Regions from separate parts of the Leclercia pneumoniae genome, predicted to be linked through region 1. Evidence: predicted binding sites of a transcription regulator. Region 1 holds the regulator's gene; the other holds the start of a gene.
What was found. The regulator sigma-54, encoded in region 1, starts transcription at its own class of promoters, with help from an activator protein. The targets are predictions, from matches to a motif close to GTTGGCACANNTTTCGCTNT.
Positions count from the first base shown of each region.

Region 2: JZ655_RS05640 (amino acid ABC transporter substrate-binding protein) is a predicted target of sigma-54. The motif match lies at 1,849-1,868, and genes of this name have one in related genera.

Region 1 is NZ_CP071383.1:3,795,945-3,804,353, forward strand. It holds gene kdsC (3-deoxy-manno-octulosonate-8-phosphatase KdsC) at 1-30, shown strand, start outside; gene lptC (LPS export ABC transporter periplasmic protein LptC) at 27-602, shown strand; gene lptA (lipopolysaccharide ABC transporter substrate-binding protein LptA) at 571-1,125, shown strand; gene lptB (LPS export ABC transporter ATP-binding protein) at 1,132-1,857, shown strand; gene rpoN (RNA polymerase factor sigma-54) at 1,906-3,339, shown strand; gene hpf (ribosome hibernation promoting factor) at 3,362-3,649, shown strand; gene ptsN (PTS IIA-like nitrogen regulatory protein PtsN) at 3,732-4,223, shown strand; gene rapZ (RNase adapter RapZ) at 4,269-5,123, shown strand; gene npr (PTS phosphocarrier protein NPr) at 5,120-5,392, shown strand; gene mtgA (monofunctional biosynthetic peptidoglycan transglycosylase) at 5,389-6,087, opposite strand; gene elbB (isoprenoid biosynthesis glyoxalase ElbB) at 6,096-6,749, opposite strand; gene arcB (aerobic respiration two-component sensor histidine kinase ArcB) at 6,987-8,409, opposite strand, start outside.
Region 2 is NZ_CP071383.1:1,211,752-1,220,160, forward strand. It holds gene gltJ (glutamate/aspartate ABC transporter permease GltJ) at 1-512, opposite strand, end outside; gene JZ655_RS05640 (amino acid ABC transporter substrate-binding protein) at 668-1,576, opposite strand; gene lnt (apolipoprotein N-acyltransferase) at 1,968-3,506, opposite strand; gene corC (CNNM family magnesium/cobalt transport protein CorC) at 3,512-4,390, opposite strand; gene ybeY (rRNA maturation RNase YbeY) at 4,479-4,946, opposite strand; gene JZ655_RS05660 (PhoH family protein) at 4,943-5,989, opposite strand; gene miaB (tRNA (N6-isopentenyl adenosine(37)-C2)-methylthiotransferase MiaB) at 6,138-7,562, opposite strand; gene ubiF (3-demethoxyubiquinol 3-hydroxylase) at 7,699-8,409, shown strand, end outside.

The sequences.
Region 1 (8,409 bases):
CTTGATGAGGCCAAAGGGCAATCGATATGAGTAAAACCAGACGTTGGGTTATTATTCTGCTTTCGCTGTTGGCACTGGTACTGATTGGCGTGAATCTTGCCGATCGGGATGACACCGAAGCGCCGACGGTGAACACGAGCGATCCAACCTATAAAAGCGATCAAAGCAATACCGTGGTTTATAGCCCGGAAGGCGCACTGAATTATCGCCTTATCGCCCAGCACGTTGAATATTTCTCTGAGCAGGGTGATTCGTGGTTTACCCAGCCGGTGCTGACCACGTTTGACAAAGATAAAGTTCAGACATGGTCCATCAAATCAGATCGGGCAAAACTGACGAATGACCGTATGCTTTATCTTTATGGCCATGTGGAAGTGAATGCGCTGACCCCTGATGCGCAATTGCGCAAAATCACCACTGACAACGCACAGATCAACCTGGTCACCCAGGATGTCACATCCCAGGATCTGGTCACTTTATACGGCACAACATTTAATTCCAGCGGCCTCAGAATGCGCGGGAACTTACGCAGCAAGAACGCAGAGCTGATTGAAAAGGTTAGAACCTCCTATGAAATTCAAAACAAACAAACTCAGCCTTAATTTCGTCATCGCCAGCGCACTGCTGGCCGCCAGTCTGCCTGCGCTTGCTGTGACAGGTGATACCGAGCAGCCGATTCATATCGAGTCAGACACCCAGTCTCTTGATATGCAGGGCAATGTGGTGACGTTCACTGGCAATGTGGTGGTGACTCAGGGCACCATCAAAATCAATGCAGACAAAGTCGTCGTGACCCGTCCGGGTGGCGAAGATGGTAAAGAGATTATCGATGGTTACGGCAATCCGGCCACCTTCTACCAGATGCAGGACAATGGCAAACCGGTAAAAGGCCACGCCTCGCACATGCACTATGAGCTGGCAAAAGATTTTGTCGTGCTCACTGGCAACGCGTTCCTGGAGCAGCTGGACAGTAATATCACCGGCGACAAGATCACCTACCTGGTGAAAGAGCAGAAAATGCAGGCCTTCAGTGAAAAAGGCAAACGCGTCACCACCGTACTTGTTCCGTCGCAGCTGCAGGACAAAAACAGCAATCAGGCTCCGGCACAGAAAAAGAGTAACTAATTCGTTATGGCAACATTAACTGCAAAGAATCTTGCGAAGGCCTATAAGGGCCGCCGCGTCGTGGAAGATGTCAGTCTGACCGTAAACTCTGGTGAGATCGTCGGGCTTCTGGGGCCGAACGGTGCGGGTAAAACCACCACTTTCTACATGGTGGTCGGTATTGTGCCGCGCGATGCAGGCAACATCATTATCGATGACGAAGACATCAGTCTGCTGCCACTGCACGCCCGTGCCCGTCGTGGTATCGGCTATCTGCCGCAGGAAGCGTCCATCTTCCGTCGCCTGAGCGTCTTCGACAACCTGATGGCCGTCTTGCAGATCCGTGACGATCTTACCGCCGAGCAGCGTGAAGATCGCGCTAACGAGCTGATGGAAGAGTTCCACATTGAACATCTGCGTGATAGCCTCGGTCAGGCGCTCTCGGGCGGCGAACGTCGTCGCGTTGAGATTGCCCGAGCGCTGGCTGCCAACCCAAAATTCATTCTTCTTGATGAACCCTTTGCGGGCGTTGACCCCATTTCCGTAATCGATATCAAACGCATTATCGAGCATCTGCGCGACAGCGGCCTCGGCGTATTGATAACGGACCATAACGTGCGCGAAACGCTGGCCGTCTGCGAACGTGCATACATTGTGAGCCAGGGGCATCTGATTGCTCATGGCACGCCGCAGGCGATCCTGGAAGACGAGCATGTTAAGCGCGTGTATCTTGGGGAAGACTTCAGACTCTGATAGGGTAAGAGGTACAACAACGCGTAACCGGAGAAAAATGCTCTGAATATGAAGCAAGGTTTGCAATTAAGGCTCAGCCAGCAGCTGGCAATGACGCCACAATTACAGCAGGCAATCCGCCTGTTGCAATTGTCTACGCTTGAACTGCAGCAGGAGCTCCAGCAAGCGCTGGAGAGCAATCCTCTGCTTGAGCAAACCGATCTTCACGATGAGGTAGACACCCAGCAGTCCCAGGACACCGAGGCACTTGATACCGCCGATGCCCTTGAGCAGAAAGAGATGCCCGACGAGCTGCCGCTGGATGTCAGCTGGGATGAGATCTACACCGCCGGCACCCCTTCCGGTAACCGCGTGGATTACCAGGACGATGAACTGCCGGTTTATCAGGGGGAAACGACCCAGTCACTGCAGGATTATCTGATGTGGCAGGTGGAGCTGACCCCGTTCTCCGATACCGATCGCGCCATCGCCACCTCTATCGTCGATGCTGTTGATGACACCGGTTATCTCACCGTAACGCTGGAAGATATTCTTGAAAGCATTGGCGATGCCGATATCGATCTGGAAGAGGTCGAAGCGGTTCTGAAGCGAGTTCAGCGCTTTGATCCCATTGGCGTAGCGGCGAGAGATTTACGTGACTGCCTGCTTATACAGCTGTCGCAGTTTGTGAAAGAGACGCCCTGGATCGAAGAGGCCAGACTGATCGTCAGCGATCATCTGGATCTACTGGCAAATCATGACTTCCGGGCCTTAATGCGGGTGACGCGGCTAAAAGAAGATGTGCTCAAGGCCGCCGTGAATCTGATTCAGTCACTGGATCCCCGTCCGGGTCAGTCGATCCAGACCAGCGAGCCCGAGTATGTTATCCCCGACGTGCTGGTGCGAAAACATAACGGTCTGTGGACCGTAGAACTTAACTCCGACAGCATTCCCCGCCTGCAAATTAACCAGCAATACGCCTCAATGTGCACCAGCTCGCGCAACGATTCCGATAACCAGTTTATTCGCAGTAATCTGCAGGAAGCGCGCTGGCTGATTAAAAGCCTTGAGAGCCGTAACGATACCCTGCTGCGCGTCAGCCGCTGTATCGTCGAGCAACAGCAGGCCTTTTTCGAACGGGGCGAAGAGTACATGAAACCGATGGTGCTGGCGGATATCGCCCAGGCCGTCGAAATGCACGAATCCACGATTTCCCGCGTCACTACGCAGAAGTATCTGCATAGCCCACGCGGTATTTTTGAGCTTAAGTATTTCTTCTCTAGCCATGTTAATACCGAGGGCGGCGGCGAAGCATCGTCGACAGCCATCCGTGCGCTGGTGAAGAAATTGATCGCCGCGGAAAACCCCGCGAAACCACTGAGTGACAGTAAGTTAACCACCATGCTGTCGGATCAAGGTATCATGGTGGCTCGCCGCACTGTTGCGAAGTATCGAGAGTCTTTATCCATTCCGCCGTCTAACCAGCGTAAGCAGCTGGTCTGACACAACCGATAAGGAAGACACTATGCAGCTCAACATCACTGGACATAACGTCGAAATTACCGAGGCGCTGCGCGAATTTTTGAATACAAAATTTGCCAAACTTGAACAGTATTTCGAGAGGATCAACCAGGTCTACATTGTGTTGAAAGTGGAGAAAGTGACTCATATCTCGGACGCCACCCTGCATGTCAACGGTGGCGAGCTCCATGCCAGTGCGGAAGGGCAGGACATGTATGCGGCTATCGACGGCTTGATTGATAAGCTGGCCCGACAGCTAAATAAACATAAAGATAAACTGAAACAACACTAATTGTCCGGGCAGTTAACGGATGCAGGCCGGCCTGTTGTGAAACACATCAGGCCCTTTGTATCGTTAGCGCTTAGGTGAAATTATGATAAATAACGATTCCGCTCTTCAACTGAGCAATGTCCTTAACCAGGAATGTACCCGCAGTGCCGTTCATTGCCAGAGCAAAAAACGTGCGCTGGAGATCATCAGCGAACTGGCGGCTAAACAGCTGGGCTTAGCGCCGCAAGTGGTGTTTGAAGCCATCCTGACCCGTGAGAAAATGGGCAGTACCGGTATCGGTAACGGCATCGCCATTCCGCATGGCAAGCTGGAAGAGGACACCCTGCGCGCCGTGGGCGTCTTTGTGCAGCTGGAAACGCCGATCGCCTTTGATGCCATCGACAATCAGCCTGTCGACCTGCTGTTTGCGCTGCTGGTTCCTGCCGATCAAACGAAAACCCATCTGCATACGCTGTCGCTGGTCGCCAGACGCCTGGCAGACAAAACCATTTGTCGCCGCCTGCGCGCTGCGCAGAGTGACGAAGAGCTTTATCAAATTATCACGGAAGCGGAAGGCAACCAGGATGATGCGTAATCGGGTAATGGCTATGACATTTGCTGTCCTGAGGAGAAAAGTTTCATGGTGCTGATGATCGTCAGCGGACGTTCCGGGTCGGGTAAATCCGTCGCCCTGCGTGCGCTGGAAGATATGGGCTTTTACTGCGTAGATAACCTGCCGGTGGTGCTGTTGCCCGACCTGGCACGAACGCTGGCAGACAGACAAATCTCGGCGGCCGTCAGTATCGACGTACGAAATATGCCGGAATCCCCGGAGATCTTCGAACAGGCCATGAGCAGCCTGCCGGAAGCGTTTTCCCCGCAGCTGCTCTTCCTTGATGCCGACCGCAATACGTTAATCCGTCGTTATAGCGACACCCGTCGTCTGCACCCCCTTTCCAGTAAGAATCTGTCGCTGGAAAGCGCTATTGATGAAGAGAGCGATCTACTGGAGCCGCTGCGTTCCCGCGCGGATCTGATCGTAGATACCTCTGAGATGTCAGTGCATGAGCTGGCCGAGATGCTGCGTACCCGCCTGCTGGGTAAACGCGAACGCGAGTTGACCATGGTGTTTGAGTCCTTTGGCTTCAAGCACGGTATCCCTATCGATGCCGACTACGTCTTTGACGTACGCTTCCTGCCAAACCCACACTGGGATCCTAAACTGCGCCCAATGACGGGTCTGGATAAGCCGGTAGCGGCCTTCCTTGATCGGCATACTGAAGTCCATAACTTTATCTACCAGACTCGTAGCTATCTTGAGCTATGGTTACCTATGCTGGAGACCAATAACCGCAGCTATCTGACTGTGGCGATTGGCTGTACGGGCGGTAAACACCGTTCGGTCTACATTGCCGAGCAACTGGCTGACTATTTCCGCTCTCGCGGTAAAAACGTTCAGTCGCGTCATCGCACGCTGGAAAAACGTAAAACATGACCGTAAAGCAGACCGTGGAAGTCACCAATAAGCTGGGAATGCACGCCCGCCCGGCCATGAAGCTATTTGAGCTGATGCAGGGCTTCGACGCAGAGGTTCTGCTACGTAACGACGAAGGTACCGAAGCGGAAGCGAACAGCGTGATTGCACTGCTAATGCTCGATTCCGCTAAGGGCCGCCAGATTGAAATTGAAGCGACGGGGCCTCAGGAAGAAGAGGCGCTGGCCGCGGTCATTGCGCTGTTTAACGCCGGGTTCGACGAAGATTAGTAGAGCTTGTGCGCCTGCATAAAGCCTTCGCCGCCTAACTGCCGCATCTGCCGCAGGATCCACGCCTGGCGGCTACGCACGTAACCCGTCGGTGCGCTGGCCTTAAAGCGAATTGGGTTTGGCAGAACGGCTGCGAGAAGCGCGGCTTCAGCGGGGCTTAGCTTACTGGCAGGTTTATGGAAATAGCGTTGAGACGCAGCCTCCACACCAAATACCCCCTCACCAAACTCGGCGATGTTGAGATACACCTTCAGGATCCGCTTCTTACTCCAGACGGTCTCCATACCTAGCGTCAGCCCGGCTTCCAGCCCTTTTCTCACCCAGCTGCGTCCATCCCACAAAAAGAGGTTTTTGGCCGTTTGCTGGGAAAGCGTCGATGCACCACGGATCCGGTTCTCATTGCGTTCGTTATGCGCCAACGCTTTTTCAATGGCGCCCATGTCAAACCCCCAGTGCTCCGGGAATTTCTGATCTTCAGCGGCTATCACTGCCAGCCCCATCCAGGGGGAGATCTCATCCATGCTCACCCAGTCGGAATGCGCCACATAGCTGAAGTTTCCCGCGAACCAGGCACTAAGCTGACGCTCTACCATTACCGCAGAAAATGGCACCGGTAGAATATTGAACAGCGCAATGCCGCCGCCCCAGAACACCGCCAGCACCAACACAATCCGCAGCAGCCAGCGCTTGAACATCTTCACAATCATTCCGTCAGCACCAGTACGCGTGCGACCAGTTTATCAATGCCCGCAGCGGCTTCGGCGATAGTCTGTGCCAACATATACGCAGGTGTGGTGACGATTTTGTTATCTTCATCGACAACGATATCTTCCACCGGGCAGGGAACATGTTCACCGCCCATCTCCTCGATCACCTCGGCAGTATCGATATCGGTGCCGATGGTCAGGCGCAGCGGGAAATCAAAAATCTTTGGCAGCAAGGCCGGTGCAATGCAGATAAAACCCAGGGGTTTGCCCTGCTGGTGCATCTGCTGCGCCAGCGCTTTCAGATCGTCATCAACTTCACACTGGCTTCCCTGCGCAGCAAAGTTGCTCAGGTTTTTTGCCGCACCGAATCCGCCAGGTACGATCAGCGCATCCAGCGCCTCTGCCTTCGCCATATTGAGCGGATGAATATCTCCACGGGCGATGCGCGCCGCTTCGATCAGCACGTTACGGCTGTCGGCCATCGCTTCGCCAGTCAGATGATTAATGACGTCGGACTGGACTTTATCTGGGGCAAAACAGATTGCCTGCGCACCTCCCCGGGACAACGCCAGGAGCGTAAGGACGGACTCGGTGATTTCAGCCCCGTCATAAACACCACAACCGCTAAGCACTACGCCAACTTTTTTCATCATGCCGATTCCTTATAGCAAGTGACTGAAGCTTATTAATAATTCTGATTAAAACGCTATGCTTCACATATTTCACTGATTCATGTAACAAAGTATTTAAGATTTGCTATCTTAACTGCGTGCGGCCTAAATTTTGAGGCGGCGTCTGGTTCCAAAATGATAACAATGTTCTCTACAGGCGCAGCCAAGATTTCCCTGGTGTTGGCGCAGTATTCGCGCACCCCGGTTTAGCCGGGGTCATTTTTTTCTGCTTTCTACCCACGCTTTCAATACCGCCACATCGTTCTGCCACTCTTGCTTCATCTCTTCGACCCATTCACCGACATTATCGGACCAGGCAGGAAGATCGGGGCTCTGGATCTGCTGACCAAGCTGTTGCAGATGACGCAAACCTACCGATCCCGCTGCGCCTTTAATTTTATGCCCCTCTTCCACGATGCCTTTCTGATCGCGCGCGGTCAGGTTCGACTCCAGCACCGCTAAATAGCCAGGCATCATCTTCTCGAAGACCGCCAGCCCATCGGTAATCAGCTTCGGGCCAACCAGTTCGATGTATTGTTCAAGCATGGCGATATCCAGCAAGGTATGCGCTTTATCGGTATCAACCTTCGTCATGGTGCTCTCCTCTTCGTCACAGGTATCCCAGTACTTCTTAATCATGGCAGTGAGAGCAGGTACGGACAGCGGCTTGCTCAGCACATCGTCCATCCCGGCCTCCAGATACTCTTTTTTATCCTTCAGCACGTTCGCGGTCAGCGCCACCAGCGGCGGCAGCTCGTCACGGCTGTAGCGACGCGTGAGCTCACGCGAAATATCCAGCCCGGTCATATCCGGCAACTGGATATCAAGCAACAGCAGGTCATATTCGCCTGGCGTGAACATCTCCAGCGCGGCAGTCCCGGTCATGGCGACATCCACGCTACTGCCCAGCTTTTCCAGCACCGAGCGCGCCACAATGACGTTAAGTTCAATATCTTCCACCAGCAAGACGTGCAGCGCGGGCAGCGGTAAATCATCGTGAGCGAAGGTATCTTCCACCTCTTCTGCCACCGCCGGAGCATGCACGCTCAGAGCAAACAGCGAGCCCTTACCCGGGTTGCTGGAGACGGTGATATCGCCGCCCATGCTTTTCGCCAGACGACGCGATACTGCCAGACCTATACCGGTGCCGGTGGCAGGCTTACCGCCCTGACTATCTTTCACCTGATAATACATGGCAAAGATCTTATCCTGCTCTTCCTGTGGAATGCCGATCCCTGAGTCTTCAACCTCGAAATGCAGCATCTCCCCTTCGCCGTAGCGAACCCGCACCGACACCTGCCCTGCCTGCGTAAACTTGACGGCGTTACTGATCAGATTCCACAGAATCTGGCGCAGACGCGTACCATCGGTGACCACTTTATGGGGCAACGGCAATGTCGGCTCCAGCACAAAGCGTAGACCTTTCTGCTGCGCTTGCAGGCCTGACAGATTTTCCAGGTCGGCCAGGAAGCTGGTGAAGTCTACCGGCTGGTTATCCAACTGAACTTTACGCCGCTCCATTTTATCCATGTCGATAATGTCGTTGAAAATATTCCCCAACGTCACGGCTGAAACATGGATAGTCTTAAGGTATTTCTCCTGCTCGGCAGACAGCTCGGTATCAAGCAGAATACGGCTT
Region 2 (8,409 bases), 1.8 Mb from region 1:
GGTGGAACAATCACCCGATAGGCATTCGGCAGCAGTACGTAGCGGTACGCTTGCGGCAACGTTAGTCCCATCGCCAGCGCGGCGTTTTTCTGCCCACGGGGCAGCGACTGAATGGCGGCGCGTACCTGCTCGCACACGCGCGCAGCGGTAAACAGCCCCAGACAGAGCATCGAGGAGACAAAGAACTGAATGTTAGGATCCAGTTCCGCCTTGAACCACATGCCGATATCTTCCGGCAGCAGTTCTGGCACCACGAGGTACCAGGTAAAGAACTGAACGATTAATGGGACATTTCGGAACAGCTCCACGTAGAGCGTGCCGATTGATGAGAGAAAGCGATTCGGTACGGTGCGTAAAATACCGAACAGGGAGCCGACGAAGAAAGCGATGATCCAGGCCGTAATCGACAACGCGACGGTAACCTGAAAGCCGCTCCACAGCCAGCCAAGATAGGTGGTGTTGCCGAACGGGGCTTGTTGCAGAAAAATGCCCCAGTTCCAGTCTATTGACATAATAAACTCCAGAAAAAAAAGGGTAGCAGCGCTACCCTCGAAGATTGGTGAGAAGCTCATTTTTCGCGCTGAGTGGGGAACGACCACTCAACGTATAGTCTGTCCATGCTTCCCGACAATCGAGAGGGCAGGAGATCCCGCCCCTGTTGTTCTAATTAGTTAAGAGCCTTGTCGTTTGGTGATTTGAACAGCGCTTTCATGTCGTCAGACAGTTCAAAGTTCATATTCAGATTTTTTGGTGGGATAGGGTTCTTGAACCACTTATCGAACCATTTTTCCGCTTCGCCGGACGTCTGCACCTGAGCGATGGTGTCATCGATCAGTTTCTTAAAGTCCGCGTCATCTTTGCGCAGCATACAGCCGTAGGCCTCTTTCGACTGCGCTGTGCCGACGATTTCCCAGTTGTCTGGTTTCTTCGCCTTCGCACGTTCGCCCGCCAGCAGGGCATCATCCATCATGAACGCCACCGCGCGGCCGCTCTCCAGCGTACGGAAAGAGTCGCCATGGTCTTTGGCGCTGATGATACGCATATCCATTTTTTTCTCGTCGTTCAGCTTGTGCAGCAGAACTTCGGACGTGGTACCGGACGTCACGACAACCGCTTTACCTTTCAGGTCAGCGAAGTCTTTGATCTCACCGCCTTTTTTGGTCAGCAGGCGTGTACCTACGACAAAAATAGTGTCAGAGAAGGCGGCTTGTTTCTGGCGCTCCAGGTTGTTGGTGGTGGACCCACACTCAAAGTCGAAAGTCCCGTTCTGCAGCAGCGGAATACGGTTCTGGGAGGTGATTGGAATAAGCTTCACCGCCAGGTCAGGCTTGTTCAGCTTCTTCTTCACCGCTTCAACGATGGCGTTGGAATAGTCCTGTGAGTAACCCACGACTTTTTGCGTGTTGTCGTAGTATGAGAACGGGACAGATGATTCACGGTGGCCGACCACGATAACGCCGTTTTTGGCAATCTTGTCGAGCGTGCTGCCCGCTGCCGGCGCAGCGTCTTCAGCGTGCACCACGCCTGCGGACATTCCCATCACCAGCATTGCTGTGGCCAGTTTACGTAATTGCATACCCAACTCCTTTCTTATCAGCGCCAGAGACGCATTGATACCCATTGTGATGTTGTTATATCTCGCGCTATGCGAGTGCAGTGTTATGCAAGCTTGTTAACATTTAGTCTGGCTTAATGTAAAGATTTTGCTGCGTTATTGTTTATTTTTGCGAAGCGCGCCGCACCATTCAGAGGCAAAAATCCCTCGTTGCACCGTTTCGGTGCTACCGCTGAACTACGGTGGTGCGACCAGGTTGTACATCAAGCCAGATTGCGTTTGCTTGAATAAACAAAGCAATAGCCGTGCCAGAATTGGCAGGTTTACGGTCAGAGAGATAAATAGCGAAGACTAGGGGAGAACGGGGGGCGTAAACAGCCCCTCTCCCCGGTGAGGAGAGGGGCCTTCAGGCTTACTTACGACGCTGACGCAAGCTCATCAGCACCGCACCAAAGCCAAACAGGGCGGTGATAATCCATACCGGCCAGTTGCCGGTACGCGCATACGGCGTCAGGCCCGTCGTTGGCGTAACGCTGGCGGTCAGCACCTGGCGGGTAAACTGCGGGATCATCGCCTGAATCTCGCCCTGCGGGCCAATAACAGCGGTGATGCCATTGTTGGTGCTACGCAGAAGCGGGCGGGCCAGCTCCAGCGAGCGCATGCGCGCCATCTGGAAGTGCTGCCACGGGCCGATAGACTTACCGAACCACGCATCGTTAGAGATAGTCAGCAGATAATCCGTATTTGCACGGAAATTATCCCGCACCTGTTCGCCCAGGATGATTTCGTAGCAGATGGCAGGAGTCAGCAACATGCCGTGAGCATTCAACTGAGGCTGCACGTACGGGCCACGGCTGAATGATGACATCGGCAGATCGAAGAACGGTGCCAGCGGCCGCAAAATTGACTCCAGCGGCACGAACTCACCAAACGGCACCAGATGGTTCTTGTTGTAGCGGTTGGCCGATTCGTAGTTGTAGGCGTTATCTTTGCCCAGCGTGATGATGGTGTTATAGGTGTCGTAGCGGTTCTGTTTATTCAGTCGCGCATCGACGATACCGGTGATCAGGGTGCTGTTATGCTCGCGCATCAGGTCATCGACCCGGCGCAGGAACTGCTGCTGATTAATCTCCAGATCGGGGATGGCAGATTCTGGCCAGATGATCAGCTGCGATTTGCCCATCTCTGGCTCAGAGGCCTCAAGATAGATCTTGAGGGTATTAAGCAGCTGGTTTTCATCCCATTTCAGTGCCTGGGGAATATCACCCTGCACCATAGAGACCTGCATGGTGCGCTCGGGCTCGGGGGTAAACCACTGAATAAAACGTAGCGGGAAGGGGAGCGCGAATAACACCACGGCGGCAGCCAGCGGGCGCCAGTTGCGCTGCACCATCGCCAGCACCAGCAGGCCGCTTACTACCATCAGCAGGAAGTTGATGGCCTCAACGCCCATCACCGGTGCCAGCCCCTTTAACGGGCCGTCAATCTGGCTATAGCCAAACTGCAGCCATGGGAAGCCCGTCAGCACCCAGCCGCGTAAGAACTCGGTCAGTTGCCAGACGACCGGAGCCGCAATCGCCACGCGCCATACGTTGGCCTTTGGCCACAGGCGCGCCAGCACCCCGGCAAACAGGCCGGTATAGAGCGACAAATACGCGGCCAGCAACACAACCAGGAAAACGTTGACCGGGCCAGGCATGCCGCCAAAGGTGGCGATACTGACATATACCCAGTTTATACCGGTGCCAAATAGCCCCATGCCCCAGGCGTAGCCAATGGCTGCGGCCTGTACCGGACGTCGGTTCAGGGTAAGCCCCTGTAGCCCCATCAAAGAGAGCAGGGCCGCGGGCCAGATGTCATAAGGAGAAAAAGCCAGCGTTCCGCTGGCTCCGAGAATTAGCGCCAGCAGCAGACGTACGCGCTGGCGTTCAAGCAATGGGGCAAATGCCATTTAAATCATTCTTCCATTGTGGGTTGCGGAGCATCGTCCGGCATTCTGACATGAACCTGAATAATACGACGACTGTCGGCCATGGCGACCTTAAACTGGTAACCGTCTATTTCAACCGTCTCACCGCGAGCCGGGAGATGGCCAAACGCCTGCATCACCAGACCGCCGATGGTATCCACCTCTTCATCACTGAAACGCGTGCCGAAGGTATCGTTAAAGTCTTCGATTGGCGCCAGCGCGCGGACGGTCCAGGTGTGGCGGCTCAGCTGACGGAAATCGATATCCTCTTCTTCGTCATACTCGTCTTCGATTTCGCCGACGATAAGCTCCAGAATATCTTCAATGGTCACCAGGCCAGACACGCCGCCAAATTCATCGATAACAATCGCCATGTGGTAACGCTGAGAGCGGAACTCTTTCAGCATGCGGTCAACCCGCTTACTCTCCGGAACAACCACCGCCTGACGTAACACTTTATCCATGCTAAAGGCTTCGGCATCGCTGCGCATAAACGGCAGCAGATCTTTCGCCATCAAAATCCCTTCGATGTGATCTTTGTCCTCGCTGATGACCGGGAAGCGCGAGTGTGCCGATTCGATGATCACATCGAGGCACTCGTCCAGAGGCTGGTTGCGTTTCAGGGTAATCATCTGCGAGCGGGGGATCATAATATCGCGAACGCGCTGGTCGGCGATGTCCATTACCCCTTCGAGCATTTCGCGCGTATCTTCGTCGATAAGGTCGTTCTGCCCGGAATCACGGATCAGCTCCAGAAGTTCATCACGGTTTTTGGGTTCGCCGTGGAACAGCTGGCTCAGAATAAGGGAGAAAAATCCCTTTTTGCTGTTTGTCGTGTCGCTACTGTGTGAATTGTCGTCGCTCATGGCGTTTGTTAAGGGTTCTCTTGTTAGTTAAATAATAACCGCCGCGCTATCTCCTTACGCGGCGGCATGATAGTCAGTCTGTGACCGACTACTCTTTCTCGGCAATGTACGGATCCTCATAGCCCAGAGCAAGCATTATCTCTGTCTCGAGGGACTCCATCTCTTCCGCTTCCTCATCTTCAATATGATCGTACCCCAGCAGATGCAGGCTGCCGTGCACCACCATATGGGCCCAGTGGGCCTCGAGCGGCTTCTGCTGCTCTTGTGCTTCCTGCTCAACCACCTGACGGCAGATGATCAGATCGCCCAGCAGCGGCATTTCAATACCCGGAGGGGCTTCGAAGGGGAAAGAGAGCACGTTAGTCGGCTTATCTTTCCCGCGGTAGGTCAGGTTAAGCTCATGGCTTTCTGCTTCATCCACCAGGCGAATCGTCACTTCTGATTCTTCCTGAAACTGAGGGACAACGGCATCCAGCCATTTCTGAAATTGTGCCTCTTCTGGCATGCCGGAATTATCTTCACAGGCCAGCTGTAAATCGAGGATCACCTGACTCATTTATGTTCTTGCTCCTGCGCTTCGCGCTTACGTTCTGCGGCCAGTTCGGCCTTGCGCTTCTGATCGGCCTCTTCCCAGGCCTCATAAGCGTTAACGATGCGGGCAACCACCGGGTGGCGCACCACGTCTTCACTGTGGAAGAAGTTAAAACTGATTTCATCGACTTCTGCCAGCACTTCGATGGCGTGGCGCAGGCCAGATTTAGTGCTGCGCGGCAGGTCAATCTGCGTGATGTCCCCTGTGATGACGGCTTTCGAGTTAAAGCCGATACGCGTCAGGAACATCTTCATCTGTTCGATGGTGGTGTTCTGGCTTTCATCAAGAATGATAAACGCATCGTTCAGCGTGCGGCCGCGCATATAGGCCAGCGGGGCAACTTCAATCACGTTACGTTCAATTAGCTTCTCGACCTTTTCAAAGCCGAGCATCTCGAACAGGGCATCGTAAAGAGGACGCAGATAGGGGTCGACCTTCTGGCTTAAATCGCCCGGCAGGAAGCCTAGTTTTTCACCGGCTTCCACAGCAGGACGGGTAAGCAGAATACGGCGGATCTCCTGACGCTCCAGGGCATCTACCGCAGCAGCCACCGCCAGATAGGTTTTACCCGTACCTGCCGGGCCGACGCCGAAGGTGATGTCATGATCAAGGATGTTCGCGATATACTGTGCCTGGTTAGGCGTACGCGGCTTAATCACACCCCGTTTGGTCTTGATATGGATAGCTTTGCCATAGTCCGGCACGCTTTCGGCGCTCTGTTCCAGCACGCGGGCTTCTTTAATGGCCAGATGAATCTGTTCAGGTTCGATATCCTGCGTTTGACCGCGCATCGGCGCGGTGTCGACATAAAGCGTGTGCAGAATATCCGCAGCGGCATTAACGCAAAGGGTGCGGCCGGTGAGTTTGAAGTGATTATCGCGACGATTGATCTCGATACCCAGACGTCGCTCCAGTTGTTTGATGTTGTCATCAAACGGCCCACAGAGGCTCAGCAGGCGAGCGTTGTCTGCAGGCTCAAGGGTAATTTCACGCGTATCTATATTCAAACCGTTCCTCTTGATGTCTCGCATCCCCGAAAAAGGGGGCTTTGATGGAATTATTTACGCCACAGAATAAAGGCGCAAGCATTGCGAAGGATATTGGGGGCGGAAGCAGGAAATACAAGGCCTGCCAGAATTGGCAGGCCTGTTGAGGTCAGGGCTGATAAACACCTACGCCCAGGTCGTTCTCTTTACGGGTACGTGCCATTACGGACTCAGGCGTTTGCGCTACGCGCAGACCCATCTCATCTTCAGTCCGTACCACTCTGCCGCGCAGGGAGTTCGTCAGCACTTCCTGAATTTCGATATCCACGAACTTGCCGATCATATCTGGCGTACCTTCGAAGTTCACCACGCGGTTGTTCTCGGTACGACCGGATAACTGCATGATGCTCTTACGTGAAGTGCCTTCAACCAGTACGCGCTGAACGGTGCCGATCATACGACGGCTCCAGGCGTTGGCCTGCTGGTTAATACGCTCTTGCAGGATATAAAGACGCTGCTTCTTCACCTCTTCTGGCACGTCGTCCACCATGTCGGCGGCTGGCGTACCCGGACGGGCAGAGAAGATGAAGCTATAACTCACGTCGAAATTCACATCGCCGATCACCTTCATCGTCCGTTCAAAGTCTTCATTGGTTTCGCCAGGGAAACCGACGATAAAGTCAGAACTGATTTGAATGTCCGGGCGCGCTTCACGCAGTTTGCGGATAATCGCTTTATACTCCAGCGCGGTGTGGGTACGGCCCATCAGATTCAGTACGCGGTCAGAACCACATTGAATCGGCAGGTGCAGGAAGCTCACCAGCTCAGGCGTATCGCGATAGACATCAATGATGTCATCGGTGAATTCAATCGGATGGCTGGTGGTAAAGCGGATACGGTCGATACCGTCAATGGCCGCCACCAGACGCAGCAGTTCAGCAAAGCTGCCGGTGCTGCCGTCAAAATTCTCGCCGCGCCAGGCGTTCACGTTCTGGCCGAGCAGGTTCACTTCACGTACGCCCTGGGCCGCCAGTTGGGCGATCTCATACAGGATGTCATCGCACGGACGGCTCACTTCTTCGCCGCGGGTATAAGGCACCACGCAGTAGGTACAATATTTATTGCAGCCTTCCATAATGGAGACAAAGGCTGTCGGGCCATCTGCGCGCGGTTCCGGCAGACGGTCAAATTTTTCGATTTCCGGGAAGCTGACATCGACGACCGGGCTACGATCGCCGCGAACCTTATTAATCATCTCCGGCAGGCGGTGCAGGGTCTGAGGGCCAAAGACGATATCCACGTAGGGGGCTCGCTGGCGAATCAATTTCCCTTCCTGCGACGCAACGCAGCCGCCCACGCCGATAATCAGCTCCGGATTTTTTCGTTTCAGAAGCTTCCAGCGACCTAACAGGTGAAAGACTTTTTCCTGCGCTTTTTCACGAATTGAACAGGTATTCAGCAGCAGCACATCGGCTTCTTTCGCATTTTCAGTCAGCTGGTATCCGTGGGTAGCATCCAGCAGATCGGCCATCTTTGATGAATCGTACTCGTTCATCTGACAGCCCCAGGTTTTTATATGGAGTTTTTTAGTCATCGACATGCTCATGCTCAGGATTGCAGGGCGCGTATTGTAATGCTTTGGTCCGGTTGTGACCAGTATGAAGGTTGTCGGCCTCATGGGGAAAAAAATCCGGTAAACTTAAGGGATTCTCCAATAAGGACAAATGACCATGACTATCCAACAAGCCGGAGTCGCCGTCGTCGGCGGCGGTATGGTCGGCGGGGCGCTGGCGCTGGGGCTGGCGCAACACGGGTTCGACGTTACTGTAATTGAACAGGCTGCGCCGCCTGCATTTGACGCCGCCGGGAAGCCGGACGTGCGTATCTCTGCGATTAGCGCCGCCTCGGTGGATCTGCTGCGCGGGCTGGGCGTATGGGAGGCGGTGCTGGCCATGCGCGCTCATCCCTGGCGTCGCCTTGAAACATGGGAGTGGGAAACTGCCCGCGTCCAGTTTGATGCAGCAGAACTTAAGCTGCCCCTGCTGGGCTATATGGTTGAAAATACGGTTCTACAGCAGGCGCTCTGGCAGGCGCTGGAAGCGCATCCCGGCGTGACCCTGCGGGTGCCGGCGTCGATAAAGGCTCTCCATCGCCATAACGATCATCATGTGCTGGCGTTGAGCGAAGGTGACGAGCTGGCGGTAAAACTGGTGATTGGCGCGGACGGAGCGAATTCCAGGGTCCGGGAGATGGCCGGAATTGGCATTCATGCGTGGGCGTATCCGCAATCCTGCATGCTGATTACAGTGCAATGCGAGAGCGAACCGGGTGATTGCACCTGGCAACACTTTACGCCGACGGGGCCCCATGCTTTTCTGCCGTTGTTCGACAACTGGGCCTCGCTGGTGTGGTACGACACGCCCGCACGCATTCGTCAGTTG